DNA from 2 places in the Peribacillus sp. Hz7 genome. Region 1 is predicted to be linked to the other one. Evidence: riboswitches for the same ligand, from Rfam matches in the RefSeq annotation. Region 1 holds a riboswitch; the other holds the start of a gene.

Region 1 (16,122 bases):
TTTTTGTACTCGGATCAGCGACTGCCTCTAGGTCTTATCCCTTATTTAACATATCTCGATACATCAGTATCGCCGACTTTTTTGAACATTTAGAGTCCGTCGTCATGGCTATTTGGGTAGCAGGGGCGTTTGTCAAAATTTCTGTATTTTATTATGCAGCAGCTTTAGGTACCGCACAGTGGCTGAATCTTTCGGACTACCGACCCATTGTATGGCCGTTAGGGATCCTGATTGTAGCATTCGGCTTTTGGTCAATTCCTAATACAATGGGATTGCAACATTTTCTTGTCGGGTCCTTTCCTCTATACGCACTATTGATACAAACGATTGTCCCTTTGTTTTTATTAGTGATTGCTGTTGTTAGGAAAAGAAAACGTAAAAGAACCGAAATTACCTGAACTGTTACATAGATATCCAAATTTCTTTAAAGGTGCTGTTCAACAATATGGCCCTATTCTGGAATAACTAAAATATGATTTATTTCCAAAATTTATATATCCACTAACCACTAATGGGAAAAATAATATTCTTGAGCAAGGTGTGACTCCACCATCCATGAACAAAACAACTTCACCTTGCTCTTTTTAAAAATGGGCTATTACCCAACCTTTGTTAAGACATCGACATAGAATGAACTTAAGCAGAAAATTTAGCCTTCAACCAGCTTACTTAAGGTGCCTAAAAAAAGATGCCTTTTCGCACTGAGGTCATACAAGCTCTCTTTTATTAAGTTCACGCAGATATTAAAAAAATCAACATTCCTTGTTCAATAATTGTCCCCAATTCAAACAGGACACCACCTCAAGAATGGCGTCCTCTAGTTCAACAAAACTTAAAAATTCTTAACCATTGATTTAACTTTAAACCCGATTTGTGCTTTTATTTTATATGAGATCCCTTATTTAGTTTCCTCATTTATTAGAATGAAAAAATCAGCAACACCATTTACTACATAATTTCCACTTCGAAACTCTTTTTTTATAATTTGTTTCATAAAATCCACATATTCTTTGTTATCTTGCGAGCCATATCCACCAGCACCGCCTGTATATTCCTTTCGAAGAAGCTCCCCTTTAAGAAGAGTGGTACTTAATAAAAACATAGTCGTTTTTCTTTTGAAAAAGTATTAATCTCTTATAATAAAGATTGATATTAGTAAAAACATAGGACTTATCGGTTTATATTTGTATAGCGGAATTGTAAAATAAAGGTATCGTGATAAAATGAATTAATGGAAGGAAGTGCTGGCCTTGAATCAAAAGTACGTAGGTCATACTTTGTTACAATCTGTACCGTTTGGAAATGAAATGTTAGCAAGCCGGTTAGTGATGGCCCCAATGACAAGAAACTTTTCGCCGGAAGGTGTCCCAGGGGAAAATGTTGCACAATATTACCGCAAACGTGCAGAGAATGGGATTGGACTCATCATAACTGAAGGGACAGCGATCAACCACCCAGCTGCAGTAGCGAGCGCCGATATTCCCCATTTTTATGGTGAGGACGCCTTAAATGGCTGGTCAAATGTAGTTACTGAAGTCCACCAAGCAGGTGGCAAAATCATTCCACAATTATGGCATGTAGGTGCAGCACGAAAAGCAGGCAGTGTACCAAATATTGACTCACCTCCTGTGAGTCCGTCTGGATTTACTTTAAAAGGCCGCAGAAATGATAAAATAAAGGCTTTAACGAAAAAAGAAGTCACTGAAATGATTGATGCATATGCCGAAGCTGCATCAAATGCTAAGCGCATCGGATTTGACGGAATTGAATTGCATGGAGCGCATGGATACTTAATTGATCAATTTCTTTGGGAAGTAACGAACAAGCGTAAAGATGAGTATGGTGGGGATCTAGGAGAGCGAACGAAATTTGCGGCAGATATTGTTCGTGCTTGCCGGAAAGAAGTTGGGCCTGATTTTCCGATTGTCTTTCGTTATTCACAATGGAAAGGAAGCGATTATGAAGCTAAATTAGCTAAGAACTCTAATGAGCTTGAACAATTGCTTACCCCCTTGGTTGATGCTGGCGTAGATATTTTCCATTGCTCTACAAGACGAATATGGGAACCTGAATTTAAAGATGAAGATCGATCTTTAAACTTAGCTGGCTGGACTAAACGAATTACTAAAAAACCAACGATTGCGGTTGGGTCTGTCGGAATTAACCGCGCATATCGGAGCAATCATGATAATGATAATATAACAATTGAAGACAATCTCACAATTATAGATGAAAAAATCAAAGCAGGCGAATATGACTATGTAGCAGTCGGCCGTGCACTGCTCGCTGATTCAGAATGGGCGGTAAAACTCAAAAATGGTAAACTTGATCAAATATTGCATTACACTAAGGAATCCGAGAAACACCTGTTTTAATTACATGTAAGAACACGCATCTTTTCAGTTTGCAACTAAACATCTTCAGTAATTACAGTGAAGCATAATCTTTGTATATAACTCCAATAGGGGTCCAATAGGACCCCTATTGGAGGTTACATAAAGTATCACTTTATTCCAAAGAATGTTCCGATTGTGGAATAAAAGCTAATGATGATTGTTCAACTAAACTCCCCATTACTTTAAGTACATTCCTTCACACTCTAGCCCTAAAATGAAAAAAGCACTGATCCTTATTACAGGAAAGCGTCCTTTAATTGAAAATCTTACTTATTTTAGATCCGCTTTAAATATATAACTTACTTTGTTATAATCCATTTTATTTTCGTAAAAACGGTGTGCATCTATACGCTGTAATCCCGAAGATAAGGCAACACTTTCGTATTTATTTGCATTCGTCCATTTATGAATATATGAAAGTAGTTTTTCACCGTACCCTTTCGAACGCTTATTGGCATCTGTAACTAAATCACAAACCCAAATAAATCTTCCATAATAAAGAGTTATCATTGGCCGGAAACCAATAACGGCAACTATATCGTTGCCATCGAATAAGGCAAACATTTTATATCCTTCTTTTTCTTGTGCTTCACTGACCAATTCAAGATAAGAACCTTCATCAAGATGTGTTCGCAACTGTCTCATAACTGGAAAGGCTTTAATGATTTCATCACGTGTTTGAAGTTCTTTTATGGTTGGATTACTCATAATAAAAACCACCTCTTGAAAATTCCCTGTAATTATACTCATCTTCAATTCACTTTCTAATAACCAATCCCCTTAATATGTAAAATGTACCATAAAACAGAAGTAGACGCTAATCCTTGTTTCAGGAAAGCGCCCTTTAACAGAAGACTCGATTTCAAGATAATCTTAAAAGACATTAATAACGTTCTTTCCCTATTGCCCCTGTTTTGCGAATGAACATTCCAAAGACCTTATTGAGGAAACGCTACCCGTTAGCCATTCATGAAGCGCAAAGATCAGCGCTTCACCACAGAGAATGAAAATGGTTCAGAACCGTCAATACTGATTCTACGGCTGGGAGAGGAAGGTCGATGAACTATGGTGCGTTAGAGCCCATCCGTTAGTCTGACTCCAACGACCAAGGTGCACCACTGACTGTCGCTCCCTTACGGGAAGCACACATGGTAGATTAATCCTATTCTGGTTGATGCACCAGCCTCCAATTATATTGAGAGCCGTAGAAAGGATGTTTTCAATGGAAGTAGTCATTGAAAGAGCATGTGGTATGGATGTCCATAAGGACAATATTACTGCATGTATTATGACACCAGAAGGAAAGGAGATTCAAACGTTTTCGACAAAAACTATTTTTCTAATACAATTGGTGGACTGGATTAAACAGCATAGCTGTACTCATGTTGCAATGGAGAGTACCAGTGTATATTGGAAACCTATTGTTAATTTATTAGAGGCTGAAGATATTGAGTTTTTGGTTGTGAATGCCCAACATATGAAAGCAGTGCCAGGACGTAAAACAGATGTGAAAGATGCAGAATGGATTGCCAAACTTCTTCGTCATGGACTCCTAAAAGCTAGTTACATTCCAGATCGAAATCAACGGGAACTACGCGAACTAGTTCGATATCGCAGGAGTATTATTGAAGAACGTGCTAGACAACATAATCGCATTCAAAAAGTGTTAGAGGGCGCCAACATTAAGCTGGGTTCTGTGGTTTCGGATATCATGGGCGTTTCAGCTCGAGATATGCTTAACGCTATTGTCGAAGGCGAAGAAAATCCTGAAAAACTAGCAAACTTCGCTCGACGTACAATGAAAAAGAAGAAAGATGAACTGCAGCTTGCCCTTAAAGGTTATATTAATTCGCATCAACGCCTCATGTTAAAAACCATTTTAAAGCATATTGATTTTTTAACAGAGCAAATCGAGATGCTCGACCAAGAGGTCGAGAAAAGGGTAAGCTCCTATCAAGAAGATGTGGAACGATTAGACTCTATTCCTGGTATAGCTACAAGAATGGCTGAGCAAATTTTATCCGAAATTGGGACTGATATAAAAAAACAGTTTCCAAGTGCAGCTCATATGTGTTCTTGGGCAGGTTTGGTTCCTGGACATAACGAAAGTGCTGGAAAAAGAAAATCAGCTAAAACCAAAAAAGGAAACAAATATTTGAGGTCAGCATTAACAGAGGCAGCTCATTCCGTAAGAGGATCAAAAAATTACCTTGGAGCACTGTATAGGCGTACAGCATCACGAAAAGGTAAGAAACGAGCAGGAATTGTCGTCGCTCATGCCATGATGAGAATAGCTTATTATCTCTTAACACGAAAAGAAATGTATGTAGACTTAGGCGAAGACTACTTTGATAAACAGAGACAGCAATCTATTGTACGACATTCACTCCGAAGACTTGAAAGTTTAGGATACACAGTAACGTTACAAGAACCTGAAGCATCTTAATCCAGTCCATATTCCTACAATAGATCAATTGAATTAGACGCTCTCCCCTTTTTTTAAAATGAATAAGCTGCGTCTTATTAAGTATTGCCTTTTTCACTAAATTACAGAAGTTTATTTTCATGGTAGCTTAATAAGCCTTATTTCAAAAAGGGACAATGCATCCATTGCCCCTTTCTTTACTAACCTTTTTGAATTTTTAACATCGAATTAGCATTTATCTGAAATTCATATGATACTTTCACTTCTTCAACTGTACAGCCATTGTCCACCAGATAACTTATTATTTTATCTAAATGCTCATAATGTTTTCCCTCTAAATCAACTAAAGGGAAAATACGAACTTCCCCTTTCGTAACCCTCAATAACTCATTTAGTGTTTCAATGTGAAATTGATAATCTAATCTATCCGCATACATAAATAAAAAATGGGCCGAAAGAAGAATATCAAACTCTTCATCCCTAAATGGTAAAGAAGGTAAAGTAACGGGAATGTACCTTTCGTTGGATTCTCTCATATCATTAGCACAATCTTGTAAAGCACTTAAACGATGCTTCCTAAGACCTTCTATATCATCGAAATAATCCCATTTATAATTGTTTTGAACTTTTTGCATATGCTCCATTGCGTGTTCAATATCCTGAAGACCTTTATTTTCTAGATCTTCATCCGAATGATAATAAGCAATATCGCAAGCTGTTACGTCTAAACCTAATTTGTTACCAACAGCAGTTAATGAACAAGCTCCTGCTGGACAATCGAGTATTTTCTTTCCTTGTAGTTCTTCCTCAGAGAGCGAAAACATATCCAAATACTCTTCAAAAGTTCTCCCAATAAAAACAATTCTTTCTAAATCTAACTTTGAACTCTGCTCAACTTTACTCAACTAAACTCACCTCTTCTAAAAAATCACATTTATTTTACCACAAATGGATTGGTAATAATAACCTTCTTCAAATCCGCTTCTTCGACAATCTCCCTTTAACGGAACAACTTATTGTCACTCAACAGTTTCTCAATCGATTTTTCAATTCAGATGTTCTTTTTCTTTTCACTATAAAAACACCCCTTTAGATAAAAATATCCAAAGGGGTAAAACGGTACAACTTTATTTTAAATCCACAACTTTTTTACAAATCATATTCTTATAGTCCACACTTTAATTGTGCGCCACAGTTTGTACATGTATTGCAGCCGCCAATATCTTTTACTTCTCCTTTTCGACAAACAGGACAAGTATTGCCCACTTCAGAACCAATCGTTACATTCGTTGAGCGAAGTTCGTTAATCGTATCAACTAATACAACTTTTTTCTTATCTGCAGGTTTTTCCTCTGTTTGGACTTCTTCATCCAGCTGATTTTCCTCAGCTTTCAGCGTCAATACTTGGCTATCACGGCTACCATCTACATAAACTGTACCGCCTTTTGCGCCGCCTTTGTATAAGCGCTCATATACTTTTTCTACTTGATCCACTGTATAACCTTTTGGCGCATTCACCGTTTTACTAATTGAGCTGTCAATCCAGCGTTGAATAATACATTGAACATCCGCATGTGCTTCTGGCGTTAGTTCCATCGCTGAAATAAACCATTTTGGAAGCTCGTTTGCATCCACTTCTGGATGACGATCTAAATATTCTTGAACGATATCTGCTTTTACTTCAATGAACTTCCCTAAACGTCCGCTTCGGAAATAAGTAAATGAGAAGTATGGTTCAAGACCTGTTGATACTCCGACCATTGTTCCTGTACTCACTTTTGTTACTCTCCTATTTTTAGGAGGGCGGGATTATCAGTACCCGCTCCATATGTCGCCATATGGGTCAGACTATATCATCAACCGAATGTTTGAATTTACTTGGATGATTTTCATTTCGGTTGTCAGGCATGTAGTCGTTGAGGGGTCAGCCACGACTTCCCTGCGGATTGTCTGCACCTTTTGATTTTTACCTTTACGTACTGGCAAGGTACAGGTACAAAAGGATACTCAGAGTTTCCCGCATATAGCCCGATTTGCACGATGCAATTACTTGCATCGGGGGCAATATTATTTACCCGTAGGAGCAACTGTCAATAGATGCGAATTACGAATACCTGATTCAACAATGCTTTCGCGAATATCTTCTGGCATCTTCTTCATGAAGCCAGTTTGAGTGAATCGCTTACGTAATTCCATCGTTTCCTCTTCTGTTTCACCAACAAGGAATGGGAAGCTTCCTTTTTCTTTAGCAAGCTCTACAGAAGCACGGTAAGCAGTCGTTGCAATTGTTTCAAACACTTTATCAACTAATACATTACCTTCTTCAGAACCATACTCTGTTTCACAATAAATAAGTAAGTCATGAAGTCCCATAACACCTAAGCCAACACGTCTTTCACCAAGTGCTTGCTTTTTATTTTCATCAAGGAAATAAGGTGTGGCATTAATGACGTTATCTTGCATTCTAACGCCGACTTCAACAGTACGTTTCAGCTTTTCAAAATTCACTGTTTTTGTATCTTTATCTGCCATTTCAGCAAGGTTAACCGCTGCTAAGTTACAAACGGAGAATGGTGCTAGTGGTTGTTCCCCACACGGATTTGTAGCAACAACTTGCTGCCCATACGCTTTAGCATTTGTCATTTCATTCGCATTATCAATAAAGAAAATCCCTGGTTCTGCTGAATATGTTGCACAAATATTAATTAAGTTCCAAAGCTCTTTAGCGCGAATTTTACGATATACACGTACTTTATGGCCTGACTTTTGCCACTCGCGTACATCGCCGACATTATGCCATTCTGCGTTGTAGTGAGCCATTTCATCCGCATCATAGCTTTCCACGTCTGGGAAGCGAAGATCGTAGAAATCATCGTTTTCAACAGCTGCCATAAATTCCTTCGTTAAACAAACGGAAATATTAGCCCCTGTTAAGAACTCAGAATTATGAACGCTGTAATTGCCGCCTGTGCGCAATTTCGTTTCTGCTTCTTTAATGATTTTCTCGTTAAAACCGCCTAAACCAGGAATTTGTTTATAATTCACAATTCCTTGGTACATCGCTTCTTCTTGTTCTGTTAGCGGTGTAAATTTCAATTTATCTAACGCATATTTTTTAATCGTTTCGTCCTTTGTGTTTTCCACTAAATAACGAAGAATGCGTGGGTTTTGCATTTTTGAAATAATGAATTCAATGATATCTGGATGCCAGTCCGAAAGCATGATCATCTGTGCACCGCGGCGACTACCACCTTGTTCTACTAAATGCGTCAATTTCGCAATGTCATCTAACCATGACACAGAACCTGATGATTTCCCATTTACACCTTTTGCAAGCGTGTTTCGTGGACGAAGTGTAGAACCATTTGTTCCAACACCACCGCCGCGGCTCATGATTTCCATCACTTGCTTACGGTGCTCAGAAATTCCTTCACGAGAATCCGGTACAAATGGCATTACGTAACAGTTAAAGTATGTGACATCTGTATCCGCTCCCGCTCCATATAATACACGTCCTGCAGGAACAAAATTTAACTCTTTCAATTCACGATAAAATTTCTCAAACCACTCTTGTCTCTTTTCCTCTGTTTCTTCAACAGAAGCTAAGCCTGTAGCATTACGCTTCGCAATTTGCTCATAGAAAATTTCAAGTGGTTTCTCAATGACATCTAACGGTCGGTTAACGATGCCTGTTTCCACTTCCTCTGGTTTATCTAACACACCGCGGAATTCTTCTTCCACTAACACTCGGGCCTTTTTCGCCTCCCAGTCAATGCTTACGATAAATCCTAAGCCTCGTGCAGGGAATTTAGGATCTTCTTTAATCGTTAACACAACGAAATCGCCCTCAGTTAATGTCACTTTCTCTGTGTCCTTAAATGAGTAGCGATCAATCATCACAAGGCGTGAAACCCCTTTATGTGTCATCTTCATATCAGGTGTAATCGGGTGAACGGGAGCAAATAAAGAAATATCCTTATTCAACCTTTCGACATTAACCTTTGAAGTGGAATTTAAAACAACCGACATATTGTCCTCTCCTTATTCGTACAAATTCTTAAACCTCTTCTTGCTGTAGAAATGTGTATGTAGCCCATACATTGCCGTTTCATTAAGCAGTAATATAAATCTATCATACGCATTCTTTTTAATCAACATATAGTATACACTTAATTATTTTCTATACTACATGTTGTGTCCCCTTCTGATTTTTTTATTTTTGTCAAACGTCAAAAGGCTTAATTTGTGTAGAAAAAAGGAGAATAGGATTGATTTTTAATTATTTTTGGAGATATTTCGATAAATTTCAAACTTGCAATTTCATTATGTATTTCCAACCTAGGTCTCTCAAGGAAAGTAGAAACTCCTGTTCGTTCTACTAAAAAATAAAAATATTTTTTTCTCTTGATTTCTTAATCTTTGTGTATGCAAAATGCCTTTGTTCTTTGTTAAAATTTATTTTGATTATTAACTGGTGCAACTATATAATAAGAGATGTCTGTATGTTGCTTAGGTAGAAAGGAGTTTTACGTTTGGATTTTTTATATTCACTGCTCATCTTCATTGTAATTGTTGTTGCTTATTCCCTATTTACATGGTTTCGCCAAAAACGAGCTGTTACACCTCTTACACAAGAAGAATTCATTGCAGGATATCGTAAAGTACAGCTAATTGATGTACGCGAGCCAAATGACTTTGAAAATGGTCACATTTTAGGAGCAAGAAATATCCCGCTAACTCAACTAAAAACACGCCTTGTAGAAATTAGACCGGACAAGCCTGTGTATTTATATGCACAAAGCGAAATTGTAAGCGGTCGAGCAGCTCTTTTACTAAAGAAAAAAGGGTATAAAGAACTGTTTCATTTAAAAGGCGGGTTCAGAATGTGGACCGGTAAAATTAAAAAGAAAAGCTAAGAAACTTATTCTGTATAAAATGCATAAAAAAATCCCTACTTTATATAAAAGCAGGGATTTTTTCATGATTATTTTTGATAACGTAACACAGGTTTTCGAGCAGCAAGTGTTTCATCTAAACGTTTAACTACCGTTGTGTGCGGTGCTTCTTGCACGATTTCTGGTGATTCCTCTGCTTCTTTCGCAATTTGAATCATCGCATCAATAAAAGCATCCAGCGTTTCCTTTGATTCCGTTTCTGTTGGCTCGATCATCATTCCTTCTTCCACATTTAATGGGAAGTAAATAGTTGGCGGATGGTAGCCGAAATCAAGCAGCCTTTTCGCAATATCCAGCGTACGTACACCTAGTTTCTTTTGACGACGACCGCTGAGCACGAACTCATGCTTACAATGACGATCGTAAGGAAGGTCATAGAAAGGAGCCAGGCGACGCATCATATAATTCGCATTAATAACGGCATTTTCCGTAACCGCTTTAAGACCATCTGGACCCATTGAGCGGATATACGTATACGCACGGACATTAATACCGAAGTTTCCATAGTACGGTTTTACACGACCGATAGCTTGTGGTCGGTCATAATCTAATACATATTGATCCCCTTGTTTTGTAACAATCGGCTTAGGTAAAAACGGAATTAAATCCTCTTTTACACCAACTGGACCTGAGCCAGGGCCACCGCCTCCATGCGGACCTGTAAATGTTTTATGAAGATTTAAATGAACCACATCGAAGCCCATGTCTCCTGGACGAGCTTTCGATAACACAGCATTTAAGTTCGCTCCATCATAATACAATTTACCACCAGCATCATGCACAATTTTCGCAATGTCTAAAATGCTTTCCTCAAATAATCCAAGTGTATTTGGGTTTGTCAGCATTAATGCAGCTGTATCAGCACCTACTACACGCTTTAAATCTTCTAAATCAACTAAGCCGTTTTCATTGGATTTCACCGTAACCGTTTCAAGACCTGCAACCGTTGCAGAAGCTGGGTTTGTACCATGAGCTGAGTCTGGTACGATAACTTTTGTACGACCTGTATCTCCATTTGCTTCATGATAAGCACGAATCATCATTAATCCCGTCCATTCACCATGCGCTCCAGCTGCTGGCTGTAACGTGACTTGATCCATTCCAGTAATTTCAATTAAATGCTCTTGCAAGTCATACATCAACTCTAGAGCCCCTTGAACCGTTTTCGCTTCTTGGTACGGATGAATATGAGCAAATCCATTTAAACGAGCAACATTTTCATTAATTTTTGGATTATATTTCATCGTACAAGAACCTAGTGGATAAAACCCTGAATCTACACCATGATTTCGCTTAGAAAGAGCCGTATAATGACGCATAATATCAAGTTCTGATACTTCAGGCAATTCCGCTTCTTCAGCACGAATATATTCCGCAGGTAAAATATCATCTAATGAAACTTCTGTTACATCCATCTCTGGTAAACTATAACCAATACGACCTGGTGTACTGATTTCAAAAATTAACGATTGGTCTTGATTATTCATGATGATCCCCCAATTCATTAGCAAATGCATCAATTTCTTCTTTCGTTCTAAGCTCTGTTACAGCGACAAGCATATGATTCTGTAATTCTGGATAGCTGCTTCCTAAGTCATAACCGCCGATAATTCCCTTTTCAAACAATCGATTGTTCGTTTCTTGATAAGAAGCAGGCAGCTTCACCACAAACTCATTAAATGAAGGACCATCAAAGACCACTTCAAGCCCTTGTTGCTTTAGTACTTGTTTCGCATAATGAGCTTTTTGAATATTTTGAACGGCCATTTCTTTTACACCTTTTTTGCCTAGAGCAGTCATGGCAACAGACGCTGCCAATGCATTTAAGGCTTGGTTAGAACAAATATTAGACGTGGCTTTATCACGACGAATATGCTGTTCACGCGCTTGAAGTGTTAATACAAATCCGCGCTTACCATTCTCATCAACCGTTTGACCGACAAGTCGACCTGGCACTTTACGAACAAGCTTATTTGTAACAGCAAAATACCCGCAATGAGGTCCACCGAACGAAGATGGAATACCAAATGGCTGTGCATCTCCTGTCACAATATCAGCTCCTAATTGACCTGGAGGAGTTAACGCCCCTAACGCAAGTGGATTGCTGGATACAATGAACATCGATTTTACACTATGAACGATTTCTTCTATTTCTTTTAATGGTTCAATTCGACCGAAAAAGTTCGGATATTGAACGATCACACCAGCAACTTCATCTGTTATCAATTCCTTAAGCGCCGCTACATCTGTTACACCGTCTTTGTAAGGAATTTCGATTACTTCAACATGTTGTCCTTTTGCATATGTTTTTACCACATCTCTTGCTTCTGGATGAACAGTTGTTGAAAGGAGGATTTTTTTACGACGTGTTTGACCTGCGCTTAACATCGCTGCTTCAGCCAAAGCTGTCCCGCCATCATACATCGAAGAATTGGCTACATCCATACCTGTTAGCTCACTAATCATTGTTTGAAATTCAAAGATTGCTTGCAGCTCTCCTTGTGAAATTTCAGGCTGATATGGTGTGTACGCTGTGTAAAATTCTGAACGAGAAAGCACATGATCGACAATAATCGGTGCGTAATGATCATATACTCCCGCTCCTAAAAACGATGCATAGCTTTTTAAATCTGCATTTTTTCCTGCTAATTTCGTTAATTCCTTCAATAAAGCCGGTTCCGATTTCGCTTGTTTAATATTATATTCGCCTTGAAAACGAACGCTTTCCGGAATATCACTAAAAAGTTCATCAACTTTAGAAACCCCGATTGCTGATAGCATTTCTTTTTGATCTTGTTCTGTCATCGGTAAATAGCGATGTTTCATTTAAATAACCTTCCCCTCTAGTTTCGTGGTCGTTTATAAAATGGTGTTGCCGTTGTAACAGCTTTTAAGCGTTTTGAACGAATCTCTACTTCGACTTCAGTGCCCAGAGTAGTAAATGCTTGTTCGAGCAGTGCCAACCCAACATTTTTCTTCAAAGTTGGTGATTGAGTTCCCGTCGTAACTTCTCCAATTAACTTCTCGCCGCTGTAGACTTTATAGCCATGACGCGGAATCCCGCGATCAATCATTTCCAATCCAACTAGCTTGCGTGGAGCTCCATTTTCTTTTTGAGAAGCAAGTACTTCTTTCCCTAAAAAGTCTGCGTTCTTTTCCGTTTTAACCGCAAAGCCAATGCCACCTTCAATCGGTGTAATATCAGCGGAAAGTTCTTGACCATACAATGGCAACTTCGCTTCAAATCGAAGCGTATCGCGCGCACCTAATCCGATTGGTAAAATCCCTTCTTCTTGACCAGCCTCTAACAATTTGCGCCATAGTTGCGGCCCCTCTTCAGAACGGCAATAGATTTCAAACCCATCCTCCCCTGTATAACCAGTACGGGAAACTAGTGCTTGAACACCATTAATATTCACACCATCCTTGAATTTAAAAAATCCAATTTCACTCAAATCTGAATCTTTCGTCAACTTTTGAAGTACCGTTTCTGCAAGAGGCCCTTGCAACGCAAGTTGTGCATATTCACTAGAAACATTAACAAGCTCTACATCTTCAATAAGGTGTGATTGTAGCCATTCAAAATCTTTATCGATATTTGCGGCATTCACACAAAGCAAATAGTCCTGTTCTGCTCTTTTATAAACAATTAAATCATCTACTGTACCGCCATTTTCATAGCACATCGCTGTATAAATTGCTCCACCTGCTTGCAGCTTGGATAAATCATTCGTAAGCATTTTTTGTAAGAAAGCAAGACTCTGATTTCCTTTAACTTCAAACTCACCCATATGCGAAACATCAAACAACCCCACTTTTGTGCGAACTGTTTCATGCTCCTCCTTAATTCCTGAGAATTGTACAGGCAGTTCCCAGCCTCCAAAATCAATCGTCTTGGCACCACTCTCACGATACACTTCAAATAATGGTGTTCTTTTTAAATTCGTCAATGAATTCCCTCCTTCAATAAACTTGTTAACGCGAAGATATTCCTCAAAAAAGGCATAAAAAAGGACAGAGAAAGCCTATCATAGCTTTTCTCTGTCCTGAAACCTGAAAGTTTACCTTATACAAGGCTTTCCCCTTTGGTGGTCACCTATTGTGACACTCTCCAGAGTTGCGTCCAGCAAGAGTTCTTTTGCCTGAGAGATTCACAGCTTCGTTTGCTCCTTCGGCGCTACATGACGTAGTCTCTCCCCTTGCCTTCATTCGCTTATAAAATTGTCACGTACTGCTCATACTATGAAAAACAAATTATGCTTTTCTTCAAGATACTCTCATCCTACCTTAAGAGAGATATAACTGCAATCATTTTTTATAAAATAAATTCTAAAAACTGATCATTTCCGAGTATTTCACAATAAAACATTCGTGTTTAGAACAATTTGAAAGGGGTTGGAGCGTGTGAAAATTGAAATTACCTCTGATTTAGAATGGAGTGATAATTTTTTAACGAAAATTAATGAGGATGGGCCCTGGGCAAACTGGGAGCTGTATAAATTAGCAATAGAAGTCACTAAAGATCTTGTTATTTCTGATTTTGAAGGATTACAGGCACCTAAATATTTGCCTTATTTAAAGCCGTTACCTCATCAGCTTGAAGCAGCTAGGCAAGTAGTGGAAGAAATGAATGGAAAAGCCATTTTAGCAGATGAAGTAGGACTTGGAAAAACGATTGAAGCCGGTTTAATTTTAAAAGAATATATGATTCGCGGCCTTGTCAAAAAAGTATTAATTCTTGTACCGGCTTCCCTCGTCACTCAATGGGCGTTTGAATTAAATACAAAGTTTCATATACCAGCGGTTACACAAAGAAAAAGCTATGTATGGGACTCTTGCGATGTAGTGGTGTCCTCGATTGATACCGCTAAAAGGAAGCCGCATAGTGAGATGATTTTAAATCAAGATTATGATTTTGTCATTATTGATGAAGCACATAAACTTAAAAATAATAAAACAAAAAATTACGAGTTTGTCCAAAATCTTAAAAAAAAGTTTTGCTTATTGCTAACAGCAACACCTATTCAAAATAAGGTGGAAGAAATCTTTCACCTCGTTTCTCTATTAAAACCAGGACATTTAGGAAATGCCAAATTATTTGCCGAAAAATATAAAGGAAAAGGACGTACCATCCAAGAAAATCAGCATCTAAAAGAACTCGTCAACACGGTGATGATTCGCAACCGCCGGGCAGATACGAAAATCGAATGGACGAAACGCCAAGTTGAAACGATTATTATTGATTTTTCTAAAACAGAACAAGCTCTATATGATGCAGTTTCGCAGTTTAAAGTCCATTCAGATGGAGTAGGACATTCCTCTTTTTCAACGCTCACACTCCAAAGAGAAGCATGCAGTAGTCGCGAAGCTGTATATTATACATTAAAAAATATGAAAGCGAAGTATGAAAATCCATCTGCAGCCTTTACAGCGATGATTGACAACGTCTTACAAAAAGTGAACGAGACAGAACAGAATTCCAAAGCTGAAAAAGCGCTGGAGTTAATTAAAAAAATCGATGATAAAGTCATTATTTTTACGGAATATCGTGCCACACAGCTCTACTTACAATGGTATTTGCAGCAAAATGGCATTTCTTCTGTGCCATTTCGCGGCGGCTTTAAACGTGGTAAAAAGGATTGGATGCGTGAGCTGTTTCAAAAACAAACGCAAGTCTTAATCGCAACAGAGGCTGGAGGAGAAGGTATCAACCTTCAGTTTTGTAATCATTTAATTAATTTTGACTTGCCGTGGAATCCAATGAGATTAGAGCAGCGAATCGGACGTATCCATCGACTCGGACAAGAAAAGGATGTCATGATTTATAATTTTGCAACTCGAAATACGGTGGAGGAACATATCCTTAAACTCTTATATGAAAAAATTCATTTATTCGAAAAAGTAATCGGTGAACTAGATGATATTTTAACAAAACTAGATATTCACAATATCGAAGAGTATTTAATTGATGTCGTTGGTGAGTCCAAATCAGAAGGAGAAATGAAAATTAAAATGGACAATTTATCTTCCCTCATTCAATTTGCTCAACAAATGAAAGATGGTGACGTTCATGCAGCAGCAGGACATTCATAAATTTTTACTCACATACTTTGAAGCGAATCATTGTGAAATACTTGAAAATCATAATACTTATTTAACTGTTCAATTAACAATTGAAATGGATAAAGAGTTAATGAACCGCCCTTTTTATTGGCACTACCTTGAAAAAACAGGCGGCATCCCTAATCCTTCACAATTAACATTTATAACAGACAGCCAAAACGTACCAGAAAATATAAAAGGAGAACATATTTATTTCGGTTCACCACGTCTTCATCAAATTATT
Region 2 (16,122 bases), on a different contig from region 1:
CCAATGTAAGAGTTTATTAGCACATGCTATCACAGCTACTTTAAAGGGTTTTCCTTCTTCACGTTTCTTATCATAAAACTCTCGTAATCGCTTGTTACGGGGAATAATTTCATTTGTCGTTTTCTGCTTGCGACAATCTCGAATAGCACATTTAACGGCCATATACAAGGCCTGCCTTAGTCTGCTAGAGCCTCGTTTGGTAATTCGATTTAAAGTCCCTTTGAATGTACCAGATTCAAAGATACTGGGATCGATTCCGGCAAATGCTACTAGTTTCTTAGGATGATTAAACCGATCAATTTCCCCAATCTCAGAAATAATCGTGGCAGCGATTTTTTCACCGATGCCGGGGATTGACCGGATAATATTACATTCTTCAATATGCTTTGCTAAAGCATCTATCTCATCTTCAAGCGTGGATAGATGTTTTTTGTATTCAAGAAGCATATTAATATACATGTTCAAACTTAAAGAAAGGCTATGATATAGGGCTTTCTGAAATGGGTTTCGAGCTGCGGCAGCCATTAGTTTTTCTGCTTGATTGTTTGCCCATTGTTGTGAACGACTTTTACAGAACTCTTTAATTTTGTTAGCGATTGTTTCTTCGCCTGCTTCCAAAACTTCTTCTGAAGTAGGAAATGCTTGTAAAGTCAGTAAAGAAACATCCGAATATAAAGCTCCAAAAACTCCACAGTATTCAGGAAATACTTGATCCAGAACTGCCTGAAATTGCAGTTTGGTTTGTACAAACATGCCTGTAATATTTTCGTGTTGTCTTGTAAGATTACGAAGGTTCAAGAGCTGGATTCCTCTTTGTTTGTAAGGCTCTAAGTCTTCTTTATAGTACAGCCCGCAGAGGTGATAAGCGTCAATGATATCTGTCTTTACCTTGCGTAAACTAGAACTCTTAGCTCGATATGATATGAGAGGATTCACGATAATTAATAAATACCCTCTGTCCTCAAAATACTGGACAATTGGTGTGTGATAATGTCCAGTGGCCTCTAACACAATGGGAGGACGTCCCCCTGATACATCTTCTACTTCTTTAATGAAATCTAGAAGACTACTTAACCCTTCAAGAGTATGTGCTACTTTGAAGCTCTTTTTGTACGGCTGCTTTTTATCCAAGAATGCTTGAACCTGACTTTCACCTTTTGCTACATCCAGACCTATGACTGGATTCATCATTTATCCCCTCCTAAAAATCTATTGACCGGTAACCCCTATTCCTCCATGTAGTATCATAGCTTCGCTTGTTATACGAGATCATTGTCCCAACCAGCCTCAATCATGTTTCTACAAGTAGGGGGTGAACTGTTTAATGGACGGGATCGAGTCCCAAGGGCCAGAACCTTCTACCCCGGCTACCGCAATCATATATCGATATAAAAAAAGGTCAATCAGAAATATTTTCTTTTCTGATTGACCTTATAATACGAAAATCGGATACTTACTGTTTAAATGGCTCAATAGAAGAAGTCAAAGGAAATCATTTACTTGGGATAAATTCAGACTCTTTCTTAATAAATACCCATTACCTTACGCAAGAATTAAGGTTAACATATATGACTTAAGAAAAGAGATTAGCTATATTATGTGAATGGTAACTAGGAGGAGCCGTGTGCGTTAATTGCGCAAGCACGGTTCTGTGAGGGGGGAGGAATACAATCTACCGTGAGGTAGAGAGATTCCCTTCTACTCGACTAGCTGAACAAGGAATGCTTTATTTTATTGAATAAATAGAGGGTTTTTTATAATAAATATCGAAAACATTCATGTTAATTTGAATGTAGTATGACAAAGTAATCCGAAAGTATCATGGAGGAAGAGATGAAGAAAGTAATAAACATGATTAATCCAAGTTCGAAAGTGGATGGAGTGTCGTTAGTTGAATTGAAAAAAACAGAAAAAGCACTTGGTGCTATTTTTCCAGATGAATACAAGGAACTTTTTTTCGAAACGAATGGAGCAAAATTTGGTGATTGGACTTTGTTCCCTATTCAAACTAATGAACAAACAGCATTAACAATTGATATTGTAAAACAAAATCGGGAATTCAGACCAAATAATATCCCAAGTGAAATGATGTGTATTGGTGAAAATATCAATGGTGATAAGCTTTGTTACCGAATTAGAAAAAGATTTATGCAGGAACAAATCTATGTTTGGTATGCTAAAACTGAGAAAAGCGATTGTAAAGCATTAACATTAAAAGAATTTATAGATTGGTATGTACCTAAAGTAAATGCTAATAAGCCTAATAAACTTGGCACTTTTATGGTTGAAAGTGGAAAGTTTATTGTTACTGACCCATACTATAAAGTGGATGAAGAAGCTGAGTTGCAAATCGTACTTTTAAATGTGAAAAATGGTAATTGGACAGCTTCCATTTCTTATACTCCTGATGAAGTTGTTAAAAACTTATTTGTATTTTATGGGGAAAAGAAACCAAGTGGAAAATGGCATGTTTGCGATAAACAGATTGGAGTTGACTCTGCACAAGCAGGAATTTTTGACTTTAAAACATTTGGTAGAGACGAAGCCATCCAATTTGATGAGGTAGTTGCTTCAGATGCACAAGGGGGAGTTGTCTCAGATGGTGCGGTTTCAATGTCTGGTTATGGTGACGGAATGTACGAAGTGAAAGTAAAATATAACATTTCAAAAATGGTTGTTGGAGTGATGATTGACTTTGTAGATGAGGAATAATGTTATTCACCAATGAGCAGTGAAATACATCTTTGTTTATTCAGCTAACGGTGCAGGTTAGTTTAACAAGGTTGAAATAGATAATTTATTCCGGAAAAAATAAGACCCTTCGATTTAGGAAAATCAAGGGTCTTACCTAATGCATAAGAATAATCTAATTATGTGTCTTTTCAAGAAATAGCTTTATACCAAAACCTATCAGTATTGTTCCTGTGATTCCTTCAATAATGTTTTGTGTTTTAGGTTTTTTCATAAAATCACTAATATAATTGATTAAATATACATAAAGTAAAGACCATACGGCAGTCAATACAGTATAAGTGGTACCCATTATAACAAACGGTAAAAAAGTATTGCTTCCAGGGTCAACGAATTGAGGGAAAAAGGTTAAGAATAAGATAGCAACTTTGGGATTCAGGATATCTGTAAGGAACCCTTGTTTAAAACAAGATGTGCTTACAAACTTGCTTTTTTTGTTCATCTCAACGCTTGCTGTTTCTTCCTTTTTCTTTAAAGACCATAATGTCTTAACACCCAGATATAGTAAGTAAACAGCACCTACATATTTGAAGATAGAAAATAATAATGCTGATTTCACAATGATGGCTGAAAGTCCTAATACAGCAGCAGAAGTATGGATAAGAAGGGCACAACAAATACCTAAAACTGTTTTAAGCCCCCCGACTTTCCCAACGGTGACAGTATTTTTTGTAGCAATTGCAGTATCGGGACCGGGTAAAATGATAAAAAAAATACACATAAGGATAAACAGATAAAAGTTTTCCAATTTATCATCACCTTTCCAATTATGATATGGTAAAAATTCTTACACTGTATTATATATTAATCGTGTATATACTTGAACATAACCTTTGTTTGATTCAATTCCTTGTTGAACTACGAGGTGCTTTAATACAAGAACAGGACCGTCAATAGACGGTCTTTTTTTATGCTTTTAAGTTTCAAAAGTTATAAGAAAGAAGCGTATCAAAAAGTGCAGTTTATGGTGCTGTTAAGATGTTGCAATCAAGTGAACAGATACTGGTAAATGTACAGGTTTGATACTGGTGGGAATTGATAAAAATACCCATAGAATGAACCTTGCACGTGGAAAGGGAAAGGCGTCAATGTAATTTGCTTTACACTATACTGTTGAATATTAATATTCAAGTTTTGTTGTGATTTGTTGGAAGGGTATGTATGGGGGGCGGGGTATATAGTTTTGTGAGGTTAGCTATCAGAATATATAAGCACAAATTTCCACCTTCAGCATTTTACCGGCACTTTTACAGGGCTTGAACGTGTGAAGGATGGTTCAGGTTTTAAAGAAAATAATAGCAGTTGTTTCCTAGTAATTTTTTGGCTGTTGTTTTCACGAAAGTTATATAGTGATATAGTCGAAAATTCTTATTTGTGCTATACTAATGTGGTGATATCTCTTATTTATGTTATACTAATGTAGTGCGATTTCTTGTTTATGTTATAATTTAGTTGATTATACGGAGGTTTATATGGAAATTGTTATGTATCAGAATGAATGTTATAAGGTCGTACATAGATATGAATCAGGTTATTGGGAAATAAATAAGGTAAATGAGAAAAATAATAATAATGTTATTCTCGTAAACAGTATAGAATTACAGGCAATATCAGACGAAGAAGCAGAAATTAAGAATTAACTTAGTTTCTGCTTTTCTGCTGTATAGACTTCTTATTTTCAATATCTTGCTATAACCAATACATAATATATATCATTCTGAACAACCACCCCTATATATGATTTTACAGAAGCCCTTTTTCAAATATCCAGCTAACAAATTTCAGAAAAATAATTTTACCTCATAAATTTTCCTCACTTTGTCTTACTTCAGGGCTTAACGAAGTACCTATTAGTAAGGAAAAGTATTCAGTGTTTGCTGGTACTTTCCAAATAAAAAAAAAATTGAATATTAATCTTCAAAAATAAAAAGCACTTACTGGTGATTAGTTGCACTGGTAGGTGCTTCTTTTTTTGTTGTAAAAGCTTCTGTAAAGAAATGAGTTGATGCAGTACCCACAAAGTAAAAGATAATTTGCTTGTATTGCGTTTCTCTGCACATCAATTCAAGGTTTTGTTCAGTTTATTAGCTGTTTTCAATTCTAGCAAGTGAAGCATCATTCAAACGTACTGAAATTACATTCTTCCTTTTGTTTTCCAACTTCCCGAGCACCTCTTCACCCTATCCTTCAACTAGCTTTCACCCTACCTTCTACAGCCAATAAAAACAATTATTTCTGTTAGATTATATGGTATCATATACAATAATTGACTAAAAATGACTACATTTGTTAACGTTTGACGAATATCTTTGGTTCATCGCTGTAACAACATTTGAAACAAAGAACGTTTGAACAAAAGAAGTTTTACGCTTGATCGTATATAGGTAAATTAGGAAGGGTGATGTGAACCATGAAAGAAAAAAGATACATATACGTACATCCAAGTGGTGAGTATTTAATATGCACATTTGATAAACCTGATAAGATTTTAGAAGCACCAACATTTAAAGAAGCAATGAGAATTGCACCAAACTATATTGCATACGCTGAAAAAGGTAATACCCTTATTTTTAGGGATATGACCATTAAAATTAAAGATAATCCAAAACACCGTTTGAAAGATGAAGAACTTGCTAATGCACTACATGATGAAGGTGAACTTAAAAGTGCTGAAGATGGTTTTGCAGAATGGAATAGGATACTGATGAAACTGGACAATGGTCAAAGAATAAGATTTCTTGGAATGGTTTTTAATGATAGGTTCAATGCTGGTAAACCAGTTGATGTTGATGATTTACTGAATTACTGAAGGGGTGCTGTTGAAGCACTTCTTTTTGATATTATACAGAAGGGATTAATATGTTTGAAATGAAGGATCAATACATAGTAAAAACAAGTAAACGTGGAACTGAATACATAGAAACTGAAGCTGGTGCTTAATGTATCAGCTTCTTTTGCATTGGCATCCCTTTAAGCATTATTTCAATGTTCAGCAAAGAATATTTAGAGCAAAGAATTTTTGCTTTAATTGTAAACTTATTGCGATAAGCCTTATTGTGTACACGCTAATTATAGAATTTACAGATGAATTCTTTCGAACTGTACCCTAAATGAAATCAAAGATGATGAGAGATATGCCCTATCCACTATATTGACAAAATATTAATCTACTACTAAAATGGAAAATATTCAGAAATAATATTTTTAAATAATAAGCAAGCTATGATTGCTATGGATCACACTATAGCAGGAGCAGCTTCTGGAGAGACCGTGGGAATTCCACGGCGCCGAAGGGTTCACAATCTCAGGCAAAAGGACAGAAGAGTATTGAATATGTATTTGTTGTGCTGAGCGTTTTAGCATAACAAGTACTTATTTATTATTCTTATATCTTAGAGATTGGAGGACATCCAATCTCTTTTTTTATTGCTCTCGTTTCATATGTAAGCTTTTATTAAGGAGGCGCCATTATGGCACAACATGAATTAAAGAGGGGTTTATCAAATCGGCATGTTCAACTTATCGCGATTGGAGGCACTATTGGTACTGGGTTATTCTTAGGATCCGGCAAAGCGATACAACTAGCAGGTCCGTCCATCATCTTTGCCTATTTAATCGTAGGTCTTGCTATTTTTTTTGTGATGAGGGCGCTAGGAGAACTTTTGCTGTCTAAAGCAGGTTATCAATCGTTTACAGACATTGCCGAAGACTATCTTGGACCTCGGGCAGCGTTTGTAACCGGATGGACATATTGGTTTTGTTGGATTATGACAGCTATGGCTGATGTGATTGCTGTTGGGGTATATGTACAATATTGGTTTGATATCCCGCAATGGATACCTGCCATTATCTGCTTGATCATTTTATTAGGACTCAATCTATTAACCGTAAAGCTTTTTGGAGAATTGGAGTTTTGGTTTGCATTAATAAAGGTCATCACGATTCTCGCATTAATAGGCATTGGGATTATTTTGCTGGTGATAGGATTCAAGACAGATGCAGGAACGGTTACGATTCAAAATCTTTGGGAACATGGAGGGATTTTTCCAAACGGAATATCAGGCTTCTTACTTTCATTCCAGATGGTGGTCTTTGCCTATGTGGGTGTGGAATTAGTAGGTGTATCGGCAGCGGAAACATCCAATCCAGAAAAAAATATCCCATCGGCGATTAATAAAATTCCTTTAAGAATCCTATTTTTCTACGTTGGCGCAATTGTTATCCTATTGTGTGTTAACCCATGGACAGAACTAAATGCAGCAGAAAGTCCTTTTGTAAAAACGTTTAGTCTAGTAGGGATTCCAATTGCCGCAGGAATTATTAATTTTGTCGTATTAACTTCAGCTGCTTCTGCCTGTAACAGCGGGATGTTTTCAACAAGCCGAATCCTGTTTAATTTAAGCAAAAATGACCAAGCGCCATTGCATTTTGCAAAACTGAATAAGAATCATGTACCAAGTAGTGCGTTATGGATATCTGTGCTTGTCTTATTAGTGGGAGCTCTTTTGAGCAAACTTATACCGGAACAAGCTTTTGGAATCGTGACAACCATTAGTGCGATTTGTTTTATTTGGGTTTGGGGTGTCATTCTCATTTGCCATTTGAGGTACAAGAAAACACGTCCGCAATTACAGGCAAGATCCAAATTTAAAGCACCATTCACACCATTTATTAATTACGCTGTCCTAACGTTGTTTGCCATGATTCTCATCATTATGCTGGTTGCTGAAGAAACACGACCGGCCCTGTTGTTAACACCAATTTGGTTTATTCTATTACTTACTCTGTATTCAAATCGTCGAAAAAAGGAAAAAAATATAAAATTATCTACCTAGAAAAAATGAGGGAGCGTTTTTTAGTTTAACGAATGGGCTTGAATTGTGATAAGTATCTGTTTAAGGGGGGCACCGAAAGGGCCCCCTTAAGGCTTGTTAATGGCTACAAGAAGGGAGGGCTATCTAGAGGTATCAGCTAAGACCTTTTTTCTATTCGATAAATATAACTAGATTGTTCCGTTATATTTTTAACCGTTTGAGGGGATATTATTCCATGATGTATTCCATTACATAGGAGGTTGTTCTAATGGAAGATAAAACAAATATTCGTTTAACTGCTGCGGAAATGTCTAGTTTATGGACCCAATACATAAACGATACATTGGCTGTTTGTGTGAACAGTTATTTCTTAAAAAAAGTAGAAGATGAAGAAGTACGTCCTATTGTTGAATGGACGCTGGATACAGCCAAAGAGAATATTTCCATTATGCAGGAACTGTTTCAAAGAGAAGATTTTCCGATACCTATCGGGTTTACAGAACAAGATGTAAATTTACAAGCTCCAAGACTTTTTTCCGATACATTTTTCTTAATGTATTTACGGCACATGTCTACTCTTGCAATGTCAACTAGTAGTTTGTCATTAAGATTGGCAACACGGCCAGATGTGGTTACTTTTCATAAGCGTGTATTAAATAAAGGGGTTGAATTGCAGGACAAAACACGTGATTTAATGTTAAAACAAGGGACCTATGTAAGACCTCCTTATATATCTACCCCCGACAAAGTGGATTTCGTAGAAAAACAACACTTTTTAGCTGGATTTTTCGGGAAAAGGAGGTCCCTTACTTCAGTTGAAATCTCCCATTTATTTTTTAATATTGAAACAAATTCTGTGGGGAAAGTTTTAATAACAGGATTTGCCCAAACTGCTCAAAATGATGAAGTGAAACAATTTTTCTCAAGAGGAAAACAGCTTTCCAAAAAATATGTAGATACATTTAGCAAGTTTTTAATAAAGGAGGATTTATCAGCCCCTATGGGTTGGGATTCGGCTGTTTTAGATACAACAACAAATATTTTTTCAGATAAATTAATGATGTATCATGTCTCAGCAATGACTGCTGCAGGAATTGGAAACTTTGGAATATCATTGGCGGCAAGTCCAAGAAGAGATTTAGGATTAAAATATGCATCTTTAATTCCAGAAATCTCGTTATATGCCGAAGATGGAGCCAATATTATGATTAAACACGGTTGGATGGAGGAACCTCCACAAACAGATGACCGTAATCAATTAATACAGAATTAATTAGTACAATTGAAGAAATAGAATTGATCTTCAGCAATCGGGCGATATAGTTGAATAAGATGTACGGGAAATAAGAAAATGACGTGTACCATTCTACACGTCATTTTCTTGTTTTGACTTATAAACAGAATTCCTTTACTTTTAACCTAGCATTTTCTTTAATTTGCTCACCGTTTCTATTTGCATATCCAAATCAGTATGGGAGTAGATATCTAACGTAATGCCGACATTTGCATGACCGAGACGTTCACTGACAATTTTGGGATTGATGCCTTGTTTCATTTTTTATCTTGCATCTATTATTGTGAACGATGATAAAATTGATTAAAAAGGCAGTATTTTCTGTTTTATGGGAGTATTAGAGAATGAATGTAGAAGAATTATGGGAAGAAGAATTGGATGAGTATTTCAAAGGTGAAGTCGATTCAGAGATAGTAGAAAATATTCAGAAGGAATTAAATGTGGATTTGCCAGAATCATATATACACTTGATGAGGAAAAGGAATGGGTTCTATGTAAAAAAGAAGTATTTCCCGACTACTACTCCGAATAGTTGGGCTAATAATTCTGTGCATGTCGATTATTTATATGGAATCGGGGAAAATCCAGGACTACTAGATAGTATGTATTTGCGAAAAGAATGGGGAATACGCAGTAAAAAATTACTGATTATATCGGCAGACCCACCGATGTTTATTTGTTTGGATTATAGAAAGAGGAAAAATCCTTCGGTTATTTTCATCGATGTAGAGCAAAATCAAGAGATAAAATTAGCAAATGATTTTCAGGAATTTATAGGCGGACTTGTTGATTACATAGAGGAAGAGGAATTAGACCCTTATGATTCAGAGCTTTCTGAGGAGGAAATAAAAGATTACTATGCAAAGATTGATAATGTAATACAAAAGGGAAAGCCAGGAGAAATTGACCGTTTTTTCACAAAAATTCTCTCAACGAATAACGAGTTAATTCGTTATATGGTTGAAAAAATGAGACAATACGAAAAACCAAAAGTCCATTTTTATTTATTGCTTTTCTTATCCTGTTGTGCTGAAGGGGAGAATAAGGGAATCATAAAGGATGATTATTTATTAGAGGTTTTCAATGAACTTTCTCAAAGTAAAAATAGGGATGTTAGGGATTTGAGTTTGTATAGCTTAAAGGAATTACATAGGAGACTCAACGTGTAAGGTTTTAGTATATTTTTTAACAGAGATACGAATGAGACATGAGTATTATGTAGAGTAGGTGTCGTTTTGGAATATGTGATGGATTTAGTCTCTCTGCTTGAGAAGAAAAAAGTAAAGGTAACTGAAATACCTAAGTGGGGAACGTATCTAAGAAAACAATGGGAAGATAACTTTGCCAATCATCTTAGTGACAAAGAAAAAAATTCTATTTACCTTTATGATGAAGATGGCTGCTGTGGCTACCTATGGCATGTATTTAGCTGGGAAAAAAAGAAGTGCTTGAAAGAGGAACAAGCTGATCTAGCATTTAACAAAGAATCAAAACAATCTTGTTATGTTTTTTATCAGCATTCTAATGATGCGTTAATTCTTGAAAAGGCTTCATCTTTAAATGCAGATGATTTCCTAAATGAAGAAGATGTGTATGTAGTAGATAAGGAATTCAGCTGGACTTATGTGAGAACCCATGAAACAGGCTGGTGCGGTCCTTATTTCAGTAGAAAAGATAAAACAATCTAAAGTTATACAGCGGGTGGGGATCGGGGGTTCAAGTCCCTCACAGGTCATCGTCTAAACAAAGCTCAAATCCTTTTGTAGCAAGGGTTTGGGCTTTTTCTTACAGTCGTAAGGAATCCATTGTTTGTTTTTATGTGCTTTTTTGTCCGTTATGTCCAGAAACGATTATCAAACCGATTGGCTGTTTTCTTCTGCATTTCTTCATTTGTGTGTGAATTGAGGAAAAGATTATTTTATTAATTATTATTAATTTGGCAACAAATGAATTGAAACATCATTGATTCGGGAAACGTATAAAAAGAAAAATTTGAAAGGATTTAAAATGATGGACGATATTGATAAAGAACAGTCTGCTAAACGAGAAAAATCGTCAAGTCCTCTTAGAAAACTAATTAAACGTATTTGGTACGTTTCGTTAGCTGTGGGAGCTGGGGCAACCATGTTACAAGAAAAATTTCCGTTTAAGGAAATGTTTTGGATTATCTCTATAAGTTCACTAATCCTTGCTTTTTCTTGTGCTGTCATGCTCTTTAAAAAAGACCTTGCATTAGTAGAGCGTATTCTTTATTCAATCACTACGATAGTGTTATTGTTTATGAACCCTCATTGGTTAGACATTCCTGCTTATTCAACAAATAATCATAGAGTTGTTGAAGGGGACCTACGGAATTTGAATATAGAAGTCCATATAAGGCGGGAAGTTATTTACATGTTAAAGTTCAAAATAAAGAATTGAAGTTGCCGACAAGTGTTCTAGAATCACATTCTGATAGATGGTTTGTCATTCATTATCTTCCAAATTCAAAATTCATCACGGACTACAAAATTCTAACCAAACAGGAAACGCAAGAAAAAATGAAAAAAGAATAAATGTCTATAACGATTGTTATGGTGACTCTTATTAAGCTAACAGATGGCTAGAGTTCAATAAGTGCAAGCCATCTTTAGCAGCCATGACCTTCAATAATCGGGAGCGTTTCTGAAATAACTGGAAACGCCTTTTTCTTATTTAGCTAAAGGATGCAGTTTAATTCAAGAAGGATTTTATTTTAACTTAACGAATCTTTAATTTTCCTAATTGTAAAAAACTGATTTTTTAGTTACTATTTTAGTAGTAACTAAAAAGGGGCCGTTTTATGTTTGGAGATTTGGATATTTCATTAGTCATTATTTTATTTATTTTTGGTTTTTTAGGAGCTTTTTTAAATTCAATTGTTGGTGGTGGTGGGTTGATTACGTTACCAGTATTATTGTTTGTTGGCCTACCACCAGCCACAGCAATCGCCACGAATAAACTTGCATCTACATTAGGAAATTTAACGAGTATGCTGACATTTTTACGTGCTGGAAAAATTGATTTCAAATTATTAAGGCCGATTGTACCGCTTGTTTTTATGGGATCAATGCTTGGGGCGGTTACAGTACACTATATTTCACCTGATTTACTCAAGCCTCTTATTTTCATCATGCTGGTAGTTGTTCTGATTTACACAATTATAAAAAAAGATTGGGGAAGCATTGAAAAACGACGTGTAATGACAAAGAAAAGCAAAGCTCTTTTTATCAGTGTGTTAATTGCCATTGGTTTTTATGACGGTTTTTTAGGGCCTGGTACAGGATCATTTATTATATTTGTCTTTATCATAATGGGTTTTGATTTTATACAAGCTTCAGGAAATGCCAAGCTACTTAATTTCATAAGTAATTTCGCAGCACTTATTATGTTTTTATTTCTTGGTACAGTTAATTACTCATATGGAATAATTATGGGTTTATCGATGATTATGGGCGCTTTTGCTGGAGCGAAATTCGCATTAGGACGTGGAGCTACTTATGTGCGAATTATTTTTATTCTTGTAACCTCTTTGCTTATTTTAAAAAATGGATATGATTTTTTTATGGAGAAGATTCATTAATATACGAGGGCGGATATATACTATTTGTTTCTCAGACTTTAAATTAGGACAATCCTCATTTGTATTGAAGAGTTCGTGAAAAATTGTACTTAAGAATAACGGAGGAGAATAATGTGATAAAATAATACATACAAGTTAAATTCTGTATGATACTTATAAGTTATAACTCTGTTAAAGTAGATTTTTCTGATTTAAAGTTATCATTTTAAGTATTTTGAATGTATAGGAGACAAAATGAAAAAATCAACAAAAGTAACTTTAGGTATCGTATCAGCTGCGATGATTGTGTTTGGAGGCTTTGTATACGTTTCATTTAATGGTGTACCATGGAAAAAGGTTGCGGTATCTCAAGAATTAGAAAAGCATGTCGAAAACAAGTACAACATTAATGTAGAAGTAGTAGATAAATATTATAACTATAAAGATGGAAGTTATGGGGCCGCGTTTAAAGTACATAGAGATCAAGAAGAATTTACATTTAATAGTGATAAAGCAGGTAATGGTGAATATTTGGACTATTATGTAGAAGAATTATGGACAAGCCAATTAAAAAAAGAAAGTTATCCTATTATTAAACGTTCTTTTAAAAGTCTTCCAATTGAATCTTATGATTACATGTTCATTTATGGAATTGCTGATGAATTACAAATTAAGAGCGATAATATTCCTGATTACAAAAAGGTGAATTCTGAACTTGATCTGGTACTTCGATTGCAGGACTATTGGAGTGAAGAAACGAAGAAAAGAGGAATCCATGAAACATATACCTTAATCCAAGAACTAAAAAAGCAAGGTATCGATAATATTGGCCTCATTATTGATTATAAAGAGAGAGCAGAAGAGCAAGAAAAAGGGCATATTTATCGTATTTTCTTTGAAGCAGGAGATTTAAAGAAGGTTCATGAACAAGAAGATATAGAGAAATATTTAATTAAGGAATAAATGATGGTGATTCGCTATTCATTAAGAAATGTGTTAAAAATAAAAAACATAAAAGGTACTTATAAATTGAACTAGCGGGTTGTTTTACTTGCAGCCAGATTGTTAGCACAGTACCATGTGTCACAACTATCAAAGGAGGAAAAGACAGTATGAGAATCGTTGTTACCAGTATATTTGTACAAGATCAAGAAAAGGCACTGGAGTTTTATTCAGAAAAACTAGGGTTTGTAAAAAAGGAGGACGTTCCTGCTGGAGAATTTAGGTGGATAACGCTTGTTTCTCCAGATGATCAAGACGGTACCGAGCTTTTACTCGAACCGAATGCCCATCCTGCCGCAAAGGAGTATCAAAAGAAGATATTCGCCGAGGGCATCCCAGCAACAATGTTTGGCGTTGCAGATATTCGTAAAGAGTACGAACGATTAATGGAAAAAGGCGTAACGTTTACTATGGAACCGACAAAAATGGGCGAAGTCACAATAGCTGTCTTCGATGATACATGCGGCAACCTTATTCAGATCGTGCAGAAGTAATTTTATGGCGAAGAAACGTAGTTCTTAATGAACTTATTGGTAAACAAAATCTTCCGAGACGGAAGATTTTGTTTATTTTAAATGGGGATATCCTTGCTGGCGCAGGGCCTCATATACTAATATAGCAGCTGTATTCGAAAGGTTCAGTGAACGAACATGATTACTCATTGGTATTCTTAAAAAGTGATCTTCATTTTTTTCTAGTAAATCTTTTGGTAAACCGGTTGTTTCTTTTCCAAACATAAAATAATGTTCCTTTGATACATCACTGAAATCAAAGGCTGAATGTGTTTTTTCACCAAACGTTTCAATATAGTAAAACTCACCTTGATTTTTTGAGAAAAAGTCATCCAATGATTCATAATACGTTATGTTTACAAGCTGCCAGAAATCTAAACCTGCTTGTTTGATCATTTTTTCATCTGTTGAAAAGCCAAGAGGTCGGATTAAGTGTAAGGCTGTATCCGTTGCAGCACAAGTAAGTGCAATATTTGCAGTATTAGTCGGAATTTCTGGTTGATATAGTACAACATGTATTGCCAAGAATGGTCACCTCTATTTTTATTTTACCCTCCAAATTATAGCATACGAATTGTGAAGATTTGTACTTAAACGGAGCAGGATAGGTAAAGGGGAATAGTGTTAAATTAACAATATATGTAAAATATATTAAAAGTTTATTTATTGTATTTTTATAATGCTAATTAGAGGTTCTGATGAAAAAAAGAACTTCTTTTTTTATTTGTTGGAGAATGTAGCGAACAAGGTGAGAAGTTCTACGGCTTGTTGTTTATTTTTAGCTTATTGTTGGAATAATGAATACAACTAGTAGAAATAAGGAGTGTTTAGTATGAGTAAAAAATGTTATGGTTGTGACTCAACAAACATTTATATCGAAGAAGAAGTATTTGAAGAGGATTATATTATCCAACTTTATATTTGTGATAATTGTGAAGTAAGCAGCACGAGATTGGAATATTATACTGATTAAAAACAAATAGGCAGGTGCCTGTCCCTCAATCGTTTAATGTTGTAAAGCGGTGAGGGACAGGCACCTGTGTATTATTTAGAAGTGAATATAAATCTTTCTTTTAATGGCCTGCCTTCACTTCCTTTTTGAGTCCAAACAATTTCTACTTCTAATTCAGACGCTTCTTCAGCTAAAAGAAAACTGTGAAATTGATAGGGGATTTTCTCATTCAATTGTTCTGCTAAAGAAACTGATTGTTCAAAGTGGTTTTTATTACAATCAGTTTGATCAGGGCAGCCAAATAGTGCATATTTTGTTTTAGAATTCGGTTGGTTTCTAAACAGATGGATTTCTGCAGATAACACGTCTTCACCAATGTTATCAACCTTTAAAGAATACCTATGGAAGTTTCCTTCCTTTGATTTTACTAGCCCTGTACCACCTAGTTTAGCTTTGTCTAATTTAACTGACCATTGTTTCGTTGTTTGTTCGGCCGGTAATTTATCAAACGTTAAAGCTTCTGTCTCTAGAGTTGTTGAGGAGATAAATAAAAGAGATAGTAGACATATTGCAAATATTTTTTTCATTGTTACGGTTACCCCCTAATTTTATTTTCTTATATTTTTCTCAAATTAAAATAAAGTATGCGGTTTTTAATGAATGGTTGAAGTAGAGAGCTTATTGAGCTAAACCAGCTAATAGATTATCAAGAAAAATAAAAATACTCTAACATACGAAACAGCGGGAAACGAATGCTTCCCGCTGTTTTGTACATTATTTAGCTGATTTTATCTTTAATCGCTTTGAAAATTTCATCGATTGATTTTCGCTAACGAATGTTGAGCCTAACAGCAATGCACCACCAAGCATTTGAACAACTGTCATTTGTTCTTGCAAGATAATAGCAGAAATCACTAATGATGTGATGGGGTCTGTATAACTTAATGCAGCGATGCTCTGCCCTTTTAATTTCTGCATACCTGAGAAGAATAACAAGAATCCAATACCTGTGTGTACAATCCCTAAGATTAAAATAAATGGAATGGAAGAACTTGATACTTCCAAAATGCCAAATCCTTCAGTAAAGAATACATATGGCATGAGAAGCAAGGTCGAAGTTCCAAGCTGAATGAATGTAATTCCGAGCCCGTCCATGTTTATGATGAACTTGTTGAATAGCATTAATGAAGCGTAGAATATAGCTGCCATTAATCCAT

The links. A riboswitch is a leader RNA that binds a small molecule or an ion and turns the genes downstream of it on or off. The one in region 1 is predicted to bind glycine.
Region 2: linked by a shared signal. The riboswitch ahead of ACE199_RS00070 (amino acid permease) and the one ahead of gcvT (glycine cleavage system aminomethyltransferase GcvT) in region 1 are both predicted to bind glycine.

Annotation. Positions count from the first base shown of each region.
Region 1 covers NZ_JBHHJV010000002.1:445,766-461,887, forward strand. Annotated here, with positions in the region: gene ACE199_RS05775 (GerAB/ArcD/ProY family transporter) at 1-398, shown strand, start outside; gene ACE199_RS05780 (hypothetical protein) at 899-1,102, opposite strand; gene ACE199_RS05785 (NADH:flavin oxidoreductase) at 1,251-2,375, shown strand; gene ACE199_RS05790 (GNAT family N-acetyltransferase) at 2,667-3,104, opposite strand; gene ACE199_RS05795 (IS110 family RNA-guided transposase) at 3,619-4,842, shown strand; gene ACE199_RS05800 (SAM-dependent methyltransferase) at 5,022-5,726, opposite strand; partial or broken gene ACE199_RS05805 (hypothetical protein) at 5,986-6,594, opposite strand; partial or broken gene ACE199_RS05810 (vitamin B12-dependent ribonucleotide reductase) at 6,895-8,850, opposite strand; gene ACE199_RS05815 (rhodanese-like domain-containing protein) at 9,354-9,737, shown strand; gene gcvPB (aminomethyl-transferring glycine dehydrogenase subunit GcvPB) at 9,806-11,263, opposite strand; gene gcvPA (aminomethyl-transferring glycine dehydrogenase subunit GcvPA) at 11,256-12,602, opposite strand; gene gcvT (glycine cleavage system aminomethyltransferase GcvT) at 12,620-13,726, opposite strand; glycine riboswitch at 13,816-13,893, opposite strand; glycine riboswitch at 13,897-13,985, opposite strand; gene ACE199_RS05835 (DEAD/DEAH box helicase) at 14,181-15,869, shown strand; gene ACE199_RS05840 (YqhG family protein) at 15,847-16,122, shown strand, end outside.
Region 2 covers NZ_JBHHJV010000001.1:6,199-22,320, forward strand. Annotated here, with positions in the region: gene ACE199_RS00045 (IS110 family RNA-guided transposase) at 1-1,188, opposite strand, end outside; gene ACE199_RS00050 (SMI1/KNR4 family protein) at 1,834-2,712, shown strand; gene ACE199_RS00055 (LysE family translocator) at 2,867-3,472, opposite strand; gene ACE199_RS00060 (hypothetical protein) at 4,224-4,391, shown strand; gene ACE199_RS00065 (hypothetical protein) at 5,162-5,560, shown strand; glycine riboswitch at 6,001-6,081, shown strand; gene ACE199_RS00070 (amino acid permease) at 6,222-7,586, shown strand; gene ACE199_RS00075 (DUF3231 family protein) at 7,834-8,838, shown strand; gene ACE199_RS00080 (hypothetical protein) at 8,980-9,120, opposite strand; gene ACE199_RS00085 (SMI1/KNR4 family protein) at 9,204-10,028, shown strand; gene ACE199_RS00090 (DUF4275 family protein) at 10,107-10,547, shown strand; gene ACE199_RS00095 (hypothetical protein) at 10,870-11,280, shown strand; gene ACE199_RS00100 (TSUP family transporter) at 11,681-12,460, shown strand; gene ACE199_RS00105 (YfjL-like protein) at 12,695-13,402, shown strand; gene ACE199_RS00110 (VOC family protein) at 13,552-13,935, shown strand; gene trmL (tRNA (uridine(34)/cytosine(34)/5-carboxymethylaminomethyluridine(34)-2'-O)-methyltransferase TrmL) at 14,008-14,478, opposite strand; gene ACE199_RS00120 (hypothetical protein) at 14,998-15,492, opposite strand; gene ACE199_RS00125 (DMT family transporter) at 15,680-16,122, opposite strand, start outside.